3 regions of the Planomonospora algeriensis genome follow, and region 1 is predicted to be linked to each of the others. Evidence: predicted binding sites of a transcription regulator. Region 1 holds the regulator's gene; each other region holds the start of a gene.
What was found. The regulator HrcA, encoded in region 1, represses chaperone genes, less so after heat shock. The targets are predictions, from matches to a motif close to TTGGCACTCTCNNNNNGAGAGTGCCAA.

Region 1 (6,488 bases):
CAGGACCATGAAGACGACCGATCCGATCCAGATCAGGGGCAGCAGCAGGATGCCGATGAACGCGAACACCAGCACCCAGGCGACGACGTAGGCGACCATCAGGGTGAGCTGGAAGTTCAGCGCCTCGGCGGCCTGGTCCCGCACGTAGGGGGACTCGTCCCGCTTGACCAGGTACATCACCAGGGGGCCGAGGAATCCGGTGAGCAGGCCCAGCAGGTGGGAGACCATGGCCAGGGTGGTGTCGTCGGTGCCGGGACGCGGGCCGTACGACCCGTACTGCCCGTAGCGGCCGTACGGGTCGTACGGCCCGTACGGTTCGGGGGGAGCCGGGCGCGGGCCGGGCGTAGGGGTCATGGGAACCGTAAGGGCCGGGTGCCGCCTGGCCGTACGGGTCGTAGGGCGGGGGCTGGGGTCCGGGGTGGCCGCCGCCGTGGGCGCCGTGGCCGTACGGCGAGGCGGGAGGCGGCTGGTGGCCGTATCCCTCACCGGGCCGGGTGCGGTCGTCTCCTTCGGCCCCGTAGCGGGGCTCGCCGGGGTTCTCGCTCATGGACCCTCCTGGTGGGTCTTCGGGATCAGCCGGCCTCGTCGGGGGCCGTCACGAAGTCGATCAGCTCCTCGACCGGGCCGAGCAGCTCCGGCTCGAGGTCAGCATATGTCCCGACCGCCCCGAGGATCCGGCGCCAGGCGTCACCGGGTTCCAGGTTCCAGCCCAGGGCGGCGACGACGCCCTCCTTCCACGGCAGGCCGCGGGGCACGGACGGCCAGGCGGGGATGCCGAGCGCCGACGGCTTGACCGCTTGCCAGACGTCCACGAAGGGGTGGCCGACGACCAGCACGTGCGGGGAGGCGACCCGCTCGGCGATCCGGCTCTCCTTCGACCCGGCGACCAGGTGGTCGACGAGCACGCCCAGCCGGCGGCCCGGGCCGGGCGAGAACTCCTCGACGATCGCGGGCAGGTGGTCGACGCCCTCGAGGTACTCCACGACCACGCCCTCGACCCGCAGGTCGTGGCCCCAGACCCGCTCGACGAGCGCGGCGTCGTGCACGCCCTCGACGTAGATCCGGCTCTCCCGGGCGACGCGGGCGCGCAGCCCCTCCACCGCGATGGAGCCGGAGGCGCTGCGCCGGGGGGCCTTCGGAGCGGAGACGGGCCGCACCAGGGTGACGACCCGGCCCTCCAGCAGGAACGCGGCGGGCTCCAGCGGGAACACCCGCCGCCGCCCGAACCGGTCCTCCAGCGTGACGGCCTCCTTGTCGCAGGCGACCACCGCGCCGCAGAAGCCGCCCTCGGCGTCCTCCACGACGAGGTCGGGCTCCGCCGGGACCTGCGGGATCGTCCCCCTGCCCGGCCGCCGCCAGTCGCCCGCCAGCACGTCGCGCTCGTACATCGCCCCTCCTGCGTCCGTGTCGACGCATGGGACGCTAGCAGCGGACGGGGCGGGGCCGCGATCACCCGCGGTAGGGGCCGGTCGGTCCCCACACGGGGGCCGGGGCGGCCGCGAGCTTGCGGGCGCGGCTCCGCTTCACCAGCACCACGATGGTCACGACGATGGCGAGCAGGACGCCGAGGCCCGGGATCAGGAACAGGGCCACGACGCCGCCCACGAGGGCGTCGGCGGCCAGTTCGCGGCCCACGCCGAAGCGGGCCTGGCCCCCGTCCTCGACGGAGCAGGCGAGCTTGTACTCGCCCGCCTGGTCGACGCCGATCCGGAAGGCCAGCTCCCAGGGGATCCCGTCGCTGCCGGTGACGGTCGTCTGCACGAGCGAGTTCTCCAGCCGGCCCTGGGTCCCCTCCTGGAAACCGCACTGGAACTTGGTCCCCTGGGCCGCGGAGACGTAGAGGGCGGGGCTCTCGGCCGGGTCCAGCTCGACGGTGAAGACCTCGCCCGGTCCGTAGGAGGCCGGGGGCGCGGCGTCGTTGGCGAAGCTGAGGATGCCGCCGACGGAGATCGCGATGCCGGCGATCACGGAGACCACCGCGAGCAGCCAGGCGCCGACGATCCAGCCGACGCTCGGTCCCGCCTTCGCCTTCGGGGGCGGTGCCTGCGGGGCGCCGTAGCCGGGCGGGGCGTAGCCGTAGGAGGGGGCGCCGCCGTACGGCTGGGCGGCGGGGTGCTGCGCGGGGTTCTGGGGGGTGCCGGAAGGGGGGACGAAACCACCGGAGGGGTTTCCGAAATCGTGGGACATAAGACAAGTGTGGAGGTTGTCGCTTGTATCCGAATAGCAGTTGACTTGACGACCATGCGGACCCCGGTTGCGGACCGCGTCATCCCACCCTGCGGGCGGGAGCCGTACACTGGCACTCGGGAACACCGAGTGCCAGATCCGGTGTTCCCCGTTCGGGCGCGCAGGGTGCAGGCAGGGAGGTGAGCACGTTGGTCGATGACCGCAAGCTCGCGGTGCTTCGCGCCATCGTCGAGGACTTCGTGTCCACCAACGAACCGGTGGGCTCCAAGGCTCTGGTCGAGCGGCACAACCTGGGGGTGTCGCCCGCGACGATCCGCAACGACATGGCGGTGCTGGAGGAGCAGGGCTACATCGCCCAGCCGCACACCAGCGCCGGGCGGGTGCCCACGGACAAGGGCTACCGGCTGTTCGTCGACCGGCTCTCCCAGGTCAAGCCGCTGTCGGGGGCCGAGCGCCGGGCCATCGAGACGTTCCTGGCGGGCGCGGTGGACATCGACGACGTGGTGACGCGCACCGTGCGGCTGCTGGCGCAGCTCACCCGGCAGGTCGCCGTGGTGCAGTACCCGTCGCTGACCAGCTCCACGGTCCGGCACGTCGAACTGGTCCCGCTGAGCGAGCGCCGCCTGATGTTCGTGCTCATCACCAACACCGGCCGGGTCGAGCAGCGCGTGGTCGAACTGCCCGACGTGGTGGACGAGGGCCGGGTCGCGCACCTGCGCGCCGTGCTCAACGCCTGCCTGGACGGCTGCGGGCTCACCAGCGTCCCGGACAAGGTCGCCGACCTGCCCGAGCGGCTGCCGGCCGAGGACCGGCCGCTGGCGGCCACGGTCCTGTCGGTGCTCCTGGAGTCCCTGGTGGAGCGCCAGGAGGAGAAGATCGTCTTTGCGGGGGCCGCCAACCTCGCGGGGGCCGACTTCACCGTCGGCCTGCGCGACGTGCTGGAGGCGCTGGAGGAGCAGGTCGTGCTGATGCGCCTGCTCGGCGAGACCTCCGACCCGTCCACACTGACCGTGCGGATCGGTTCGGAGAACCCCTACACCGGACTGCAGGGGACGTCGATCGTCGCCGCCGGATACGGTTCGGGGGACAAGCAACTGGCCCGGCTCGGTGTGCTGGGACCGACACGAATGGACTACCCGGTCACGATGGGCGCGGTGCGCGCGGTGGCACGCTACGTCAGCCAGATCCTGGCTGCATCCTAAGAGGTCGACTAAGTGGCTAAGAGTGACTACTACGGCACCCTCGGGGTGCGCCGTGACGCCAGTGCGGAAGAGATCAAGAAGGCTTACCGCAGGCTGGCCCGTGAGCTGCACCCTGACGTGAACCCCGATCCCGCGACCCAGGAGCGGTTCAAGGAGATCACCCAGGCCTACGAGGTGCTGTCAGACCCGGGCAAACGGCAGATGTACGACCTGGGCGGCGACCCGTTCGGCGGGGCCGGCGGAGGCGCGGGTGCCGGCGGCTTCGGCGCGGGCTTCCCGTTCAGCGACATCATGGACGCCTTCTTCGGCACGGCCGCCGGGGGCGGCGGACGCGGCCCCCGCTCCCGGGCCCGCCGGGGGCGCAACGCCACCATCCGGGTCGAGCTCGACCTGAGCGAGTCGGCCTTCGGCACCACCCGCGAGCTGACCGTCGACACCGCCGTGCTCTGCGAGGTCTGCACCGGCTCCGGGGCCGCGGCCGGCACCCACCCCGACACCTGCGACATGTGCAACGGCCGGGGAGAGGTGTCCCAGGTCACCCGCTCCTTCCTGGGCCAGGTCATGACCTCCCGCCCCTGCCCCCAGTGCGGCGGGTTCGGCTCGATCATCCGCCACCCCTGCCAGGAGTGCTCCGGCGACGGCAGGGTCCGCACCCGGCGCACCATCAAGGTCCGCATCCCGGCCGGAGTGGAGGACGGCACCCACATCCAGCTCGCCGGCGAGGGCGAGATCGGTCCCGGCGGCGGCCCGCCCGGCGACCTGTTCCTGGAGATCGTCGAGCGCCCGCACGAGATCTTCGAACGGCGCGGCGACGACCTGCACTGCACCGTGCAGATCCCGATGACGGCGGCCGCGCTCGGCACGATCCTGACCGTGGAGACCCTCGACGGCGCCGAGGAGATCGACGTGCGGCCCGGGACCCAGTCCGGGCAGACCATCTCCCTGTACGGCAGGGGCGTCCAGCGCCTCAACGAGACCGGCCGCGGCGACCTGCTGATCCACGTGAACGTGGAGACGCCGTCCCGCCTCGACCCGGCCCAGGAGGAACTGCTGAAGGAACTGGCCCGGCTCCGCGGCGAGGAGCGGCCCCCCGGCAAGTTCGCCCCCGGCCAGCAGGGCTTCTTCTCGCGCCTGCGGGACGCGTTCAACGGCCGATGACCGCTCCCGTCTTCCTGGCGGACCCCGCGGACCTGGCCCTGCCCGAGTTCACGTTCGGCGGGCCGGAGGGACGCCACGCCGCGGCCGTACGGCGGCTGCGGGAGGGCGAGCGGCTCGACCTGACCGACGGGGCCGGCGCCGTGGCCGAGTGCGTGGTCCTGGCCTCGGGCAAGGACTCCCTCCGGGTGGAGGTGCTGCGCCGCTACGAGGTGCCCGAGCCCCGGCCGCGCCTGGTCGTGGTCCAGGGACTGCCCAAGGGCGAGCGCGGCGAGCTGGCCGTGGAGATGATGACGGAGGCGGGGGTCGACGTCATCGTGCCCTGGGCCGCGCTGCGCTGCGTCACCCGGTGGAAGGGCGAGCGGGAGGCCAAGTCCCTGGCGCGGTGGCGCTCCACCGCGCGGGAGGCGGGCAAGCAGTCGCGCCGCTTCCGGCTGCCCGAGGTGACCGCGCCGGCGGGCACGGCCGAGGTGGCCGCGCTGCTGTCGGCCGCGGCGCTGGGGATCGTGCTGCACGAGGAGGCCGAGGCGCGGCTCTCGGCGCTGGAGGCACCGGCCGACGGCGACATCGTCGTGGTGGTCGGGCCCGAGGGCGGGATCGCCGACGAGGAGCTCTCCGCCTTCCGGGCCGCGGGGGCCGCGACGGCACTGCTCGGGCCGACGGTCCTGCGGACCTCGACCGCCGGGGTCGCCGCCGCGGCGGTGCTCCAGTCCCGCGCCGGCCGCTGGTGACCCCGGTCCGTCCGGCCTAACCCCCGATGGGGGTCGGTGTGACCTGCTCCGACGGGAGCGGCGGCTCCGGCCGGGGCTCCTCCACCTGCTGGCAGCCGCCTGCGGGGCAGGGGCTCTCCGAGGGCGTCGCGGACTCCGAAGGCGTCGGGACCGGCGTCGCCGCCTCCTCGCACTCCGCCGGAGGCTCCGCCGGGACCGCCTCGGCGGTCGCCGTCGGGCAGGTGGGGGTGGGAGCGGGCGTGGACTCCCGGGTCGGCTCCGCGCTCGGCTGCGGAGGCGCGCTCGGAGTCGTCCGCCTGCTCTCCTCGGGAGCGGGCGGGGGCGGCGCGTCGGACCTGGTGACGGCGGGCGGGGCCTGCCCGCTCTTCGACGGCAGCGGCCGGGAGGTCCCGGACAGGTCGGTGTGGGTCGGAGCGACGGGCTTGACCTCTCCGGAGAAGGTGACCTGGGCCACCTGCTCCCGCAGGCCGGGGACCACCATGACGACGGAGGCCGCGACGAGCACGGCCCCCGCGACCGAGGCTCCGGCGCGCCACCAGGTCAGCCGCCGGAGCCCGCGTCGTTCGATGCGAGCGCGGATGATCTCCAGTCCGTCCGGGGAGGGAACGACCGAGTCCGCCTCCGCGCTGAGGGCACGGCGGAGCAGCTCGCCGTACTCGTCGGGGGAGTCGGTCATGACAGTTGCTCCAGTGAGGTTCGTAGGGCGGCCATGCCGCGAGCCGTGTGACTCTTGACCGCGCCTTTGCTGATGCCCATCGCGTCGGCGATCTGCGCCTCGGACAGGTCTCCGTAATAGCGCAGGACGAGCGCCTCCCGCTGGCGCGCGGGCAGCCCGCGCAGCGCCTCGATGACGGCTGACCGCTCCAGTTCGCCGATCGCGCCGTTCTCGGCGCTCGGCGCGTCGGGCAGGCCCTTGGGCGCGTACTTCTCGACGACCGCCCGGTGCCGGAGCACCGAACGTGATCGGTTGACGACCGACTGACGCAGGTAGGCCAGTGCCTTGTCGGTATCACGCAGTCTGCGCCAGGCACCATGAATGGCGACGAACGCGTCCTGCACGACCTCCTCCGCGGTTGCCATGTCGCGGACGAGCAGTACAGCGAGACGCACAAGGGACCGATAGTGCGCGCTGTAGAGCGCGGTAACGGCCATGTCGGCATCCCACCCGACGGGCACCGCCCCGAGCGACCTGTCGGCCACGAGGGTCTCGGTG
Region 2 (6,488 bases), on a different contig from region 1:
CACGTCCTCGCCGGCCAGGCGGATCGCGTTGCCCTTCTGCACGGGCCGGTCGATCGTGACCCGGGCGGTGCCGCCGTCGGTCCACTCCACCGGGACCACCGCGTTGGCCCCGGCCGGCAGCGGCGCACCGGTCATGATCCGCAGCGCCATCGCCGGCCCCAGCGCGTGCAGGCGGCCGTCCCCGGCCGCGACGTCGTCGACCACCGGCAGCGTCGCCGGGACGTCGGCGACGTCCTCCGCCCGTACGGCGTAGCCGTCCATCGCGGAGTTGTCGAAGGGGGGCAGCGGGACCGGGGAGGTGACCTCCTCGGCCAGGGTCGTGCCCAGCGCCCGTTCCAACTCCAGCTCCAGCGGGGCGAGCGCCCGCACGGTGCGCAGGATGTCGCCGAGGTGCTCGTCGACCGATCTCATCGGGCTCATGTGGGCCGCCTGCGGGCTCGTCGGAAGGGTCATCGCGAGGCCAGGAACTCCTTGAGCCAGGGCATGAACTCCGGCGCGAGGTCGGGGCGGTCCGCGGCGAACTGCACGACCGTGCGCAGGTAGTCGAGCTTGTTGCCGGTGTCGTAGCGGCGGCCGCGGAACAGCACGCCGTGGACCGGCCCGCCACCCTCGCCGCCGCGTCCGGCCAGGGTGCGCAGGGCGTCGGTGAGCTGGATCTCGCCGCCCCGGCCCGGCGGCGTGTTCTCCAGGACCTCGAAGACGGCCGGGTCGATCACGTAGCGGCCGATGATGGCCCAGTTGGACGGCGCCTCCTCGGCCGGGGGCTTCTCCACCAGGTCGGTCACCCGGACCACGTCGTCCTCGGCGGTGGCCTCGATGGCCGCGCAGCCGTACAGGGAGACCTGCTCGCGCGGCACCTCCATCAGCGCGATGACACTGCCGCCGTAGGTCGAGCGGACCTCGATCATGCGCTTGAGCAGCTCGTCGCGGGGATCGATCAGGTCGTCGCCGAGCAGGCAGGCGAACGGGCTCTCGCCCACGTGCTGCTTGGCGCAGAGCACCGCGTGGCCCAGGCCCTTGGGCTCGCCCTGCCGTACGTAGTGCAGGGTCGCCAGGTCGGCGGGCTCGCGGACCTGGGAGAGGCGCTCGTCGTCGCCCTTGGCCTCGAGGACCTCCTCCAGCTCGACGGCGCGGTCGAAGTGGTCCTCGATCGAGCGCTTGTTCTTGCCGGTCACCATGAGCAGGTCGAGCAGCCCGGCGGAGACGGCCTCCTCGACGACATACTGGATCGCGGGTTTGTCGACGATCGGCAGCATCTCCTTGGGCGTCGCCTTGGTCGCAGGCAGGAAGCGGGTGCCCAGACCCGCCGCCGGCACGACGGCTTTCGTCACGGGATCGAAGTCGGCCATATCAAAACCTTAGTGGAGGGACCTGTGGACAAGCTGAAGCTGCGCTCGTTGATCCGGCAGCGGCGTGCCTCTATCCCGGAGGACGAGCGTTATGCGGCCTCTGTCCAGATCCGGGAGGCGTTACTGGACCAGCCGTGGGTGCAGATGGCCGGGCTGGTCGCGTGCTACTGGTCGACCGGGGCCGAACCGGCGACGCACGGGCTGGTCTTCGCGCTGTGGAAGCACGGCGCGACTGTGATGCTCCCGGTGCTCCGCGACGACATGGACCTCGACTGGGCGGTGTACGACGGGCCCGACACCCTCACCCCCGGCCGCTTCGGGATCATGGAGCCGGTGGACGTACGGCGCGGCGTCGACGCGATCAGGACCGCGGCCCTGGTGATCGTCCCGGCGCTGGCGGTCGACCGCTCCACCGGCGTACGGCTCGGCCAGGGCGGCGGCTCCTACGACCGGGCCCTGGCGCGGGTGGGCCCGAACGTGCCGACGGTCGCGCTGCTCCACGACGGCGAGCTGCTCGACGGCGTCCCGGCCGAACCGCACGACCGGCCGGTCCGCCACGCCGCGCTGCCCGGCGGCATCGTCCGCCTGGGGGAAGGCAGACCTGTCGAATAGGACAGAATGGTCCCCGAAGTGAGAGGAGGGGACAGGTGACTCTTCGCTCCCGGAGAGGGAGCGGTTCCCCGCTTTTCCCGTCCGGGACAGGCGACGCACACGCCCCGGCGGTTCCGCGCGGGGGCCCGCCACCAAGGGAGCGAACCCTCCGTTGCACGAACGCGCCGACCGTCCCGACGGATCCTGACGGACAGCCGATGGACATCTCATGGACATGAACGTCCAGCTGCTGCTCGGCGCGGGGATCGTCATCACCTCCATCGTCGCGGTGCGCGTCGCCCACCGCAGCGGCCTCCCCAGCCTGCTCATCTTCCTCGGGTTCGGCCTGGTCATCGGTGAGTCCGGGTTCGGCCTGCAGTTCGAGGACACCGGGCTCGCCCAGCAGATGGGCCTGATCGCGCTGGCGATCATCCTGGCCGAGGGAGGTCTGACGACCACCTGGAGCCACGTCAAGGGCTCCATCCCCACCGCCGTGGTGCTGGCCACCGCGGGCGTCGCGGTGAGCATCGCCGTCGTCGCGCTCCCGGCGCACCTCCTGCTCGGCATGGACTGGCGGACCGCGCTCCTGCTCGGCGCGGTCCTCGCCTCGACCGACGCCGCGGCGGTCTTCTCCGTCCTGCGCCGCCTGCCCCTGCCGCCGCGCCTGTCGGGCATCCTGGAGGCCGAGTCCGGGTTCAACGACGCCCCCGTCGTCATCGCGGTGGTGCTGCTGAGCACCAACGCCTCGCCCAGCCTCGGCGTCGCGCTGCTGGAAGTCGTCTTCGAGCTCGTGGTCGGCGCGGCCGTCGGCCTCGCAGTCGGCCCGATCGGCGTCTACGCGCTGCGCCGCGTCGCGCTCCCGGCCGCCGGCCTGTACCCGATCGCGGTGCTCGCGCTGGCCTTCGTCGCCTACGCCGGCGCCACGTCCCTGCACGGCAGCGGCTTCCTCGCGGTCTACCTGGCGGCGCTGGTCATGGGCAACTCGCAGATGCCGCACCGGGCGGCCAGCCGGGGCTTCGCCGAAGGCGTCGCCTGGCTGGCCCAGATCGGCCTGTTCGTCATGCTCGGCATGCTGGCGAGCCCTTCGGAGATGCCGGACGCGCTCGTCCCCGGGCTGGTCGCGGGACTGATCCTGGTCGCGGTCGCCCGGCCGCTGTCCATCATGATCTCCGCCTTCCTGCTGCGGGTCACCGGGGTCGACCGGCTGAACTGGCGGGAGCAGGCGTTCCTGTCGTGGGCCGGGCTCCGGGGTGCGGTGCCCATCGTGCTGGCCACCATCCCCTGGGCCGCCACGTCGATCGACGACGCCACCGCCAAGCTCGTGTTCAACGAGGTCTTCGTCATCGTGGTCGTCTACACCCTGCTCCAGGGGCCCACCCTGCCGTGGGTGGCGCGCAGGCTCGGGGTCACCGCACCGGAGGAGGCCCGCGACCTGGCGGTGGAGTCGGCCCCGCTGGAGGAGCTCAACGCCGACCTCCTGCAGATCAGGGTGCCGCCGGCGTCCAAGCTGCACGGCGTGGAGGTCTTCGAGCTCCGGCTCCCGTCCGACGCCCAGGTCACGCTCGTCGTCCGGGACGGCAGGTCGTTCGTGCCGTCGGAGTCCACCCGGATCAGGGCCGACGACCAGCTCCTCGTGGTGGCCACCGCCGCCTGCCGGGAGGTCGTCGAGAAGCGGATCCGCGCGATCAGCCGCCGGGGCAAGCTGGCCGGCTGGTTCGGCGAGCACGGCGCCTGACCTCCGGCGGCGCCGGACCGTGAGACTCCCGAAAGCCGGACCGAAAGGCCCCCGCAGGCCGAGCCGGAAGGTTCCCGCAAACCGAGCCGGAGGGCTCCCGTAAGCCGGACCGAAAGGCTCCCGCAAACCGAGCCGGAGGGGCTCACGGGCCGGGTTGCGGGACGGTTGCGGGACCCCGGCCGTGAGGCGTGCGCCGGAATGTGACATCCTCCGCTCGCGTTTATGCTTGTCGACGCCGTACCATTAGCAGTCGCGCCAGTCGAGTGCCAATCGGCGCGGACCGAATGAGGAGGAGAGCGTGCCCACTTACCAGTACGCCTGCACCGCCTGTGACAACCAGTTCGAGATCGTCCAGAAGTTCTCGGACGACGCGCTCACCGTGTGCCCGAGCTGCCAGGGTGAGCTGCGCAAGGTGTTCTCTGCGGTCGGCATCGTCTTCAAGGGATCCGGTTTCTACCGGACGGACAGCCGGTCGTCCGGCTCGAGCACGGTGAGCTCCACCACGTCGAGCTCCTCGAACTCGTCGTCGTCCTCCGCGTCCTCCTCGGGGCCGACGGAGTCCAAGCCCGCAACCGCCGCACCCGCGGCCGCGGCCTCCTGACGGACGGACGGGCGCGCGGTCGGCCTCAAGGCGGCGCGGGGCGGTCCGTCATCGCGCCGAGCATCTCCCCGGGCAGCCGGTCCAGCAGTTCGCGTAGCCCGGGGTGCTCCTCCGGATCCCAGTCCCGGATCACCCGGGTGAGCCCTTCCCTGGCCTCCGCGACCAGGCGATCGGCCACCCGCTCCCCCTCCGGGGTCAGCTCCAGGCCGAATCCGTCCGCCGCCCGGCGGACCAGGTCGCGCTCCACCAGGTGGGCGACGTACGGCCGCCCCCTGTCGATGGTCACGCCCGCCCGCTCCGCCAGGTCCGCACCCGCCTGCCGGCCCCGGGTGCCCAGGCGGGCGATCAGCCAGACCGAGCCGGACGGCAGGTCGCGCAGGCCCGCCAGGTCGCCGAGCCGCCGGTAGTAGTCGCGGCGCATGGCCTCGTCCGCCAGTCGCCACAGTCCTCTCTCCACCTCGTCGAGCGATGACCGCTCGGTCGGCACGGCGCCGTAGCCCTCGCCCGGGTCGGTCGCCTTGGTGGTCTCCCGCAGCGGCAGCTCGGGCAGGAGCCAGGCCACCGCGAAGGCCAGCAGCGCCACCGGGGCGCCGAACAGGAAGACCCGGGCGATCGCGTCGGAGTACGCCTCCAGGAAGGCCCCCGCGACCTGCGGGGGCAGCCGCCGGATGACCGTCGGATCCTGCTGGACCGCGCTCTCGATGCCCGGCGGGAGCCGTACCGCCCGGGAGAGCGCGGCCAGGTCGTCGGCCAGCTGCGCGGTGAAGACCGACCCGGCCAGCGCGACACCGAACGAACCGCCGATCGCGCGGAAGAACGTGGCGCCCGAGGTCGCCGTCCCCAGGTCCTCGAAGCCCACGGCGTTCTGCACCACGATCACCAGGACCTGCATGACCATGCCGATCCCGACGCCCAGGACGAGCAGGTAGACGCTCAGCTCCAGGGCCCCGATGCCGGGGTGGATGCGGGAGAGCAGGTACAGGCCGAGCGCCGCGGTCGCGGTGCCGGCGATCGGGAAGACCTTGTACCGCCCGGTGGCCGTGATGACCTGGCCGCTGACGATCGAGGCGACGAGCAGGCCGCCCATCATCGGCAGCAGGTGCAGGCCCGACATCGTGGGCGAGACCCCCTGCACGACCTGGAGGAAGAGCGGCATGTAGGTGAGGGAGCCGAACATCGCCAGGCCCACGATGAAGCCGATCAGCGACGCCACGTTGAAGACCCGCAGCTTGAACAGGTGCAGCGGGAGCACCGGCTCCGGGGCCCGCCGCTCGGCCAGCCACCAGAGCACCGCCAGCGCCGCCGCGGCGACGCCCAGCCCGATGATGACCGGGCTGCCCCACGCGTAGGTGCTCCCTCCCCACGTGGTCGCCAGCACCAGGCAGGCGGTGGCGCCGCCGAGGAAGACGATGCCGCCGTAGTCGATGACGTGCCCGGTGGAGCGCACGCCCGCCGGCAGCGCCCAGGCCACCACCGCCAGCGCGAGCAGGCCGATCGGCAGGTTGACGTAGAAGACCCAGTGCCAGGACAGGTGGTCCACGAACAACCCGCCGAGCAGTGGCCCGGCGACGCTGGAGACGGCGAAGACGGCACCGAAGAACCCCTGGTACCTCCCCCGCTCGCGGGCCGGCACCACGTCCGCGACGATCGCCTGGGCGAGCACCATGAGGCCGCCGCCGCCGAGTCCCTGCAGCGCGCGGAAGCCGATCAGCTGGCCCATGTTCTGCGACAGGCCGCACAGGGCCGAGCCGACCAGGAAGATCACGATCGCGGCCTGGAAGAGGGCCTTGCGGCCGTACTGGTCGCCGAGCTTGCCCCACAGGGGCGTGGAGACCGTCGAGGCGAGCATGTAGGCGGTCACCACCCAGGAGAGGTGGTTCAGGCCGCCCAGGTCGCCGACGATGGTCGGGAGCGCGGTGGCGACGATCGTCTGGTCGAGCGCCGCGAGCAGCATGGCGAGCATGAGCGCCCCGATGATGAGCCCCAGCTCCCCCGCGGGTCTCCGCTCCGCCTCTCCGGACGCCGTCCGCCGGGTCCGCCGCGCACTCGTCTCGTTCCCCCGATCGACCATGGGGCAGGTCATACCCCGTGTGTCCACACGGTCACATCGGCCGACGGAGTTGTCCACAGGCTCCGCTCTCCGCCCTATCGCGGGGCGGCCGTGACGCTAGTGTCTGCGCCATGGTCAATCGCGCGGACGTCGGGGTCATCG
Region 3 (6,488 bases), on a different contig from region 1:
GTGGAGGTCTTCCGCTCCCTGCTCGAACCCCAGGGGGTCTTCGGGCTGGTCCTCGACTGCCCGGAGTGCGGTGACCAGCACTATTTCAACTGGGAGCTGCTCCGCGGGAATCTGCGCCAGATGATCGACAACGGCAAGCCGCAGGTTCACGAGCCGGCCTACGAGCCCAACCCCACCGACTACGTGAGCTGGGACTACGCCCAGGGCTACGCCGACGGCGTGATCGACACCGAGGAGAGGCGCTGAGCGGCGGCGAGGTCGTGGTCGACGTCCTCGATCAGCGCTGACAGCAGCCGGACGACCTGGTCCGCCGCGGGGACGGGCTCCCTCCGGGAGAGCGACTGCAGTAGGGCCTCGGTCCCGGCCACGGCCGGATCCCCGTCCGGGCCGTACCGCCGCGCCGGACGCCGTGGATGGACCGTGGTCAAGCTATCGACTCCAGCTCGGCCAGTGCCCGCAGCCTGGCGAGCGCACGATGCTGGGCGACGCGAACCGCACCGGGTGACATACCGAGTACATTACCCGTCTCCTCGGCCGACAGGCCCGACACCACCCTGAGCATCAGCAGCTCGCGCTGGTTGTCCGGGAGGCGGGAGAGCAGCCTGCGCGCGTGCTCGGCCTCGATGTAGCGCACCACGGTCTCCTCCGGGCCCGGACCCTCGTCGGGCCCGTCGGGGAGGTCCTGGGTCGGCACCGCCGAGCGCACCGAGCTGCGCAGCGCGTCGGCCACCTTGTGGGAGGCGATGCCGAAGACGAAGGACGCGAACGGGCGCCCCATGTCCCGGTACCGGGGCAGCGCGGACAGGACGGCGATGCACACTTCCTGGGCCACGTCGTCCGCAATGTGATATTGGCCGGAAACCCGGCCGAGGCGGGCGCGGCAATAGCGCACCACCATCGGGCGCAACTGCGCGAGCAAGGATTCGATCGCACTGCGATCCCCCTGAACGGCGAGGCTCGTCAGATCCTTGAGATCGTCTTTGTGGACGACCCCGTCAGACCTCGTCGCAAGCCTTACCCCACTCTTGGCGTCGGCGACGCATCCCTCGGTCACGTAGGCATGATGCCCGCACTGATCGGACCTGTCGTCATGGCAAACGGCTACGGATTGGTCACATTGAGGCGGCGACAGCGAACCGTAATCAATCGGCTACACTGAGATTTTTCCCACCGCCGGAAATTTCAGTTGATTGCGAAATATGTCGGCTATTCGTTATATAGCCCGCAAGCCGTAACACCGGCGGCGTCAGATGCTTTGCCACGCTTTCGGATTTCCCCGGAAAGCGTACGGCCCGCACCCTCGGGAGGGTGCGGGCCGTACCGGGTCCTGACGGAGGTCAGTGGCCGTGGCCGTGACCGTGGCCGTGACCGCCGGCGGCGGGGGCCTCCTCCTCGGGCTTGTCCACCACGAGGGCCTCGGTCGTCAGCAGCATGCCGGCGATGGAGGCCGCGTTCTGGACGGCCGAGCGGGTGACCTTGACCGGGTCGATGACACCCTGGGCGATCAGGTCGCCGTACTCGCCGGTGGCGGCGTTGAGGCCGTGGCCGACGGGCAGCTCGGTGACCTTGGAGGTCACGACGTAGCCCTCGAGGCCGGCGTTCTCGGCGATCCAGCGGGCCGGCTCGACGAGCGCCTTGCGGACCACCGCGACACCGGTCGCCTCGTCGCCGGTGAGGTCCAGGTCGCCGAGGACCTTGGCGACGTGCACGAGCGCGGAGCCGCCGCCGGAGACGATGCCCTCCTCGATCGCGGCGCGCGTCGCGGAGATGGCGTCCTCAAGGCGGTGCTTCTTCTCCTTGAGCTCCACCTCGGTGGCCGCGCCGACCTTCAGCACGCAGACGCCGCCGGAGAGCTTCGCGAGGCGCTCCTGGAGCTTCTCGCGGTCCCAGTCGGAGTCGGACTGCTCGATGGCGAGCTTGATCTCCTTGACGCGGTCCGCGATCGCCTGCGCGTCACCGGCGCCGTCCACGACCGTGGTGTTGTCCTTGGTGATCACGACGCGGCGGGCGGTGCCGAGCACCTCGGTGCCGACGTGCTCCAGCTTGAGGCCGACCTCCTCGCTGACGACCTGGCCGCCGGTGAGGATGGCCATGTCCTGCAGCATCGCCTTGCGGCGGTCGCCGAAGCCCGGCGCCTTGACGGCGACGGAGGTGAAGGTGCCGCGGATCTTGTTCGTCACCAGGACCGCGAGGGCCTCGCCCTCGACGTCCTCGGAGATGACGAGCAGCGGCTTCTTCGTCTGGGCGACCTTCTCCAGCAGCGGCAGGAAGTCCGCGACGGAGGTGATCTTGGCCTGGTGGATCAGGATGAAGGGGTCCTCCAGGACCGCTTCCATCCGCTCCTGGTCGGTCACCATGTAGGGCGACAGGTAGCCCTTGTCGAACTGGAGACCCTCGGTGAACTCCAGCTCCATGCCCATGGAGTTGGACTCCTCGACGGTGATGACACCGTCCTTGCCCACCTTGTCGAACGCCTCGGCGATCAGCTCGCCGATCTTGGCGTCCTGCGCGGAGATCGTCGCGACGTGCGCGATCTCCTTCTTGTCCGCGACCGGGCGGGCGGACTCGATCAGCTTGTCGCTGACGGTCCGGGCCGCGAGGTCGATGCCGCGCTTGAGGGAGAGCGGCTGGGCCCCGGCGGCGACGTTGCGCAGACCCTCGCGGACCATCGCCTGGGCGAGGACGGTCGCGGTGGTCGTGCCGTCGCCGGCGATGTCGTTGGTCTTGGTGGCGACCTCCTTGGCCAGCTGGGCGCCGAGGTTCTCGTACGGCCCCTCCAGCTCGACCTCACGCGCGATGGTGACACCGTCGTTGGTGATGGTCGGCGCACCGAACTTCTTGTCGATGACCACGTTGCGGCCACGCGGGCCGAGGGTCACCTTGACGGCGTCCGCCAGGGCGTTGACACCACGCTCGAGAGCGCGGCGCGCGTCCTCCTCGAAAGACAGGATCTTCGGCATGACAGTCCTCTCTGAAAGCACGTCGGCGCATCAAAGCCCCGGGCGCAAGCAGCGGCCCGGGGCTCGATACGTCATCTCCGGTGAAGCGTGAACTACTTCTCGATGATCGCGAGCACGTCACGGGCGGAGAGCACGAGGTACTCCTCGCCGCCGTACTTCACCTCGGTGCCGCCGTACTTGCTGTAGAGGACGATGTCGCCCTCGCTCACGTCGAGCGGGATGCGCTTGCTGCCCTCGTCGTCCCAGTTGCCCGGACCCACCGCGAGGACCTTGCCCTCCTGCGGCTTCTCCTTGGCGGTGTCCGGGATGACCAGACCGGAAGCGGTGGTCTGCTCCGCCTCGAGCGGCTGGACCACGATGCGGTCGCCGAGCGGCTTAACGGGAACCTTGGTGGCGGTCGTCACGTCGGACCTCCCCTTCAGATGTGAATGATCTAGAAGAGGCGACCAGCGGTCTGCCGTCGCGGGTGCCAGACCTGACCTCGTCGCATGGATTGGCACTCTCAAGGGGAGAGTGCCAATACGGAACAGTATGCAAGGAGGCCTTGACAGTCAACACGAACCGCCCCGTCTGCGCTTCGGGCGAACGCAGCCACTCTCTCCACCTCTCCCGGTCCCGCCCCGCGACCCACAGCCCCGCCTTCTCCGGTCCGCCTCTCCCCTCCCCGCTTCGCGGGCGGCCGCCGCCGCGCATCCGGGGACCGCACCCTCCCGCCACCGGGCGGGCGCCCCGCGAGAAACGCGGACGGAAAACACCTCCTCCACATCCGCCGCCACAATCACCGGACAGCCGGTTCACACATATAAAGCACACGCAAACATCGGCCATCAATTCACGTACGGTCCCACACGGATATCTCCGCGACCGCCGGCCTCGGACCGCACGGCCTCCACGCCTTCCTTCGGAACGGCAAAGATTCGACAAGACGAAAGACCGGGATCCGCCGAGGCCGCCTGCGCGAATTCCAGGGGCACCGCGGGGATCGACCGGCCTCGAACTCGGGTCGGCGACGCCCGGTCGACATCGACCTCGCCGAGCTGCCCGACTGAGCGGAGGCCCGGCGGTCTCCCCAGGCGGTAGCGTCGGGCGGCGTGGACCTTGACGCATTCCGTGAGCTGCTGACGCCGCGCGGCCAGGAGGCCCTGGGGGCCGCGGCCGAACTCGCCGGGGACGACCCCGTGGCGGCCGTGACCCGGCTCAGGAAGACCTACGACGCCGATCTCACCTCGGCGGCGCTCGGCCAGACCGTGCTCAGGCGGCGGGCGCGGGAGAAGTTCGGCGCCGACGCCGACCTGATGTACTTCACCCCCCACGGCCTGGAGCAGGCCACCCGCCGCGAGGTCGCCGACCACCGCGCCCGGCGGATCCCCGCGGGCTCCCGGGTCGCCGACGTCTGCTGCGGCATCGGCGGCGACCTGCTCGCCCTGGCCAGGGCGGGCTGCACGGTGGAGGCGGTGGACGCCGACCCGCTCACCGCCCGCCGTCGCCCGCGCCAACGCCGAAGCCCTGGGGTTCAGCGAGCGCGTCACGGTCCGCGCGGCCGGCGCCGGCACGGTCGACCCGGCCGCCTTCGACGTGCTGTTCGCCGACCCCGCCCGCCGTACGGCGCGCGGCAGGACCTTCGACCCCCTGGCCTACTCCCCGGCCTGGCCCGAGGTGCTGGCGATGGTCGCCGCGGCGCGGGCGGCCTGCCTGAAGGTCGCCCCCGGCATCCCGTACGAGTTCATCCCCGCCGGGGCCGAGGCGGAGTGGGTCTCCCACCGGGGCGAGGTCAAGGAGGCCGTGATCTGGGCGGGCGCGCTGGCCGGCGAGGTGGAGCGGCGGGCCACGATGCTGCCGTCCGGCCTGACGATGACGCCCGATGCCGGCCTCGGCCCGGCGGAGGTCGGCCCCATCGGCCGCTACGTCTACGAGCCGGACGGCGCGGCGATCCGGTCCCACCTCGTCGCGGAGGTCGCCGCGCTGGTGGGCGGGCGGCTGATCGACCCGCACATCGCCTACATCACCTCCGACGCCCTCGCGGAGACCCCGTGGGCGTCCCGTTACGAGGTGCACGAGGTGCTGCCGTTCTCGCTCAAGCGGCTGCGGGCGGTGCTCCGGGACCGCGGCGTCGGGAACGTGACGATCAAGAAACGCGGATCCGCGGTCGACGTCGAGCGGCTCCGGAAAGACCTCCGCCTTTCCGGAAAGAAATTCACAACAGTTATTCTCACCCGAGTCATCGACAGACCTTTTGTCCTTGTTTGTGACCCGTGCTGATCTGCCCGGAACCGTAAATCCGGGAAATCCGTCGACAATCGCGATCTTTTAAAGCCGGATTCGAAAAACCTTGATCCAGACGCTATCGTTGCGCCCCGGGAGTCGTTCCCGTCAGCGGTTCGACCGCGTTTAACAACAGCCGGACCAATCCCACCGCGCGGCTGGCCGTCGGCGAGTGAAGGAGCTTTTCGGTGGATCACTCCAATCAGACCCTGCTGCAGGCCGGCGGCCAGACCGCCATCTCCGACCGGATGCGGGAGCTCCTCGCCCGCGCCGCCCAGGACCACGTCTACGAGCAGCGCACGCAGGGCGCGGTGCTGGACGAGATCCGCCAGCGGCTCGAAGGCATGGAGTGGCTGCTGCGCGAGGTCAGGGAACGCGAGCTCGGCGGGCTGAACGGCACGCTGGAGTCCGTCCACGGCCGCCTGGACGACATCGCCGTACGGCCTCCGACCTGGGCGGAGGGCCTCGCCCAGCACGTCGAGGCGGTCCGCGACCACGTCGACGCCGTCGGCGAGCGCGTCGGCTCGGTGGGGCAGCGGATCGATTCCGTGAGCCAGCGCATCGACACCGTCGGGGACCGGGTCACCCCCGTCGAGGAGCTGCCGAGCCTCTGGGCCGACCTCGGCACGGTCGGCGAGAACATGGACGAGGCGCTCATCCGGCTCCAGTCGATCCTCGACGGCACCAAGGGCGTCGACGGCCGGATGGACGAGTTCGCCAGGCGCCTCGGCCAGTTCCAGGAGAACATGGAGGCTGCGGCCGGCCGGTTCACCCGCCTGGACAAGTCGCTCACCGAGCTCTCCCAGCGCACCGAGCGCGTGGAGAAGCGCGTGGAGAGCGGCCTGGCCGAGCTCGCGGCGGGGGTACGGGAGTCCGTGGACACCGCCGTCGGCCGCCTCCTCGACGCGATCGGGCAGGTGAGCGGGCAGGTCGAGCAGGCGGTGGTCCGGGTGGACGACCGGGTGGACGGCGTCGAGAGCCGCATCGACCGGGTCGACACCCGCCTGGTCTCGGTGGACGGCCGCCTGGAGACCGCCGACGACCGCCTGGCCGGGATCGGCGACCACCTGGCGGCGGTGGACGGCCGCCTGGTCTCCCTGGACGGCCGCCTGGCCTCGGCGGACGGCCACCTGGCCTCGGTGGACGGCCACCTGGCCTCGGTGGACGCCCGCCTGGAGACCGCGGACGGCTGCCTGGCCGACATCGACGGCCGGATGAGCGGCGTGGAGACCCGCCTGAGCGGCGTGGACTCCCGCATCGCCTCGG

Region 2: the regulator HrcA is predicted to act here: its motif matches at 3,919-3,945, upstream of ACWJ6R_RS20990 (FmdB family zinc ribbon protein).
Region 3: the regulator HrcA is predicted to act here: its motif matches at 3,454-3,480, upstream of groES (co-chaperone GroES).

What each region holds. Positions count from the first base shown of each region.
Region 1 is NZ_CDRNDK010000001.1:21,423-27,910, forward strand. Features, by position in the region: gene ACWJ6R_RS00085 (DUF4870 domain-containing protein) at 1-354, opposite strand, end outside; gene ACWJ6R_RS00090 (DUF3097 domain-containing protein) at 573-1,388, opposite strand; gene ACWJ6R_RS00095 (hypothetical protein) at 1,450-2,187, opposite strand; gene hrcA (heat-inducible transcriptional repressor HrcA) at 2,376-3,389, shown strand; gene dnaJ (molecular chaperone DnaJ) at 3,402-4,547, shown strand; gene ACWJ6R_RS00110 (16S rRNA (uracil(1498)-N(3))-methyltransferase) at 4,544-5,275, shown strand; gene ACWJ6R_RS00115 (hypothetical protein) at 5,292-5,951, opposite strand; gene ACWJ6R_RS00120 (SigE family RNA polymerase sigma factor) at 5,948-6,427, opposite strand.
Region 2 is NZ_CDRNDK010000213.1:2,983-9,470, forward strand. Features, by position in the region: gene glp (molybdotransferase-like divisome protein Glp) at 1-411, opposite strand, end outside; gene galU (UTP--glucose-1-phosphate uridylyltransferase GalU) at 450-1,349, opposite strand; gene ACWJ6R_RS20980 (5-formyltetrahydrofolate cyclo-ligase) at 1,374-1,961, shown strand; gene ACWJ6R_RS20985 (potassium/proton antiporter) at 2,170-3,675, shown strand; gene ACWJ6R_RS20990 (FmdB family zinc ribbon protein) at 3,974-4,276, shown strand; gene ACWJ6R_RS20995 (MFS transporter) at 4,302-6,347, opposite strand; gene ACWJ6R_RS21000 (S-methyl-5'-thioadenosine phosphorylase) at 6,458-6,488, shown strand, end outside.
Region 3 is NZ_CDRNDK010000006.1:10,316-16,803, reverse strand. Features, by position in the region: gene ACWJ6R_RS01390 (DUF5319 family protein) at 1-246, shown strand, start outside; gene ACWJ6R_RS01385 (hypothetical protein) at 207-368, opposite strand; gene ACWJ6R_RS01380 (sigma-70 family RNA polymerase sigma factor) at 425-964, opposite strand; gene groL (chaperonin GroEL) at 1,338-2,960, opposite strand; gene groES (co-chaperone GroES) at 3,053-3,364, opposite strand; partial or broken gene ACWJ6R_RS01365 (class I SAM-dependent methyltransferase) at 4,052-5,219, shown strand; gene ACWJ6R_RS01360 (hypothetical protein) at 5,411-6,488, shown strand, end outside.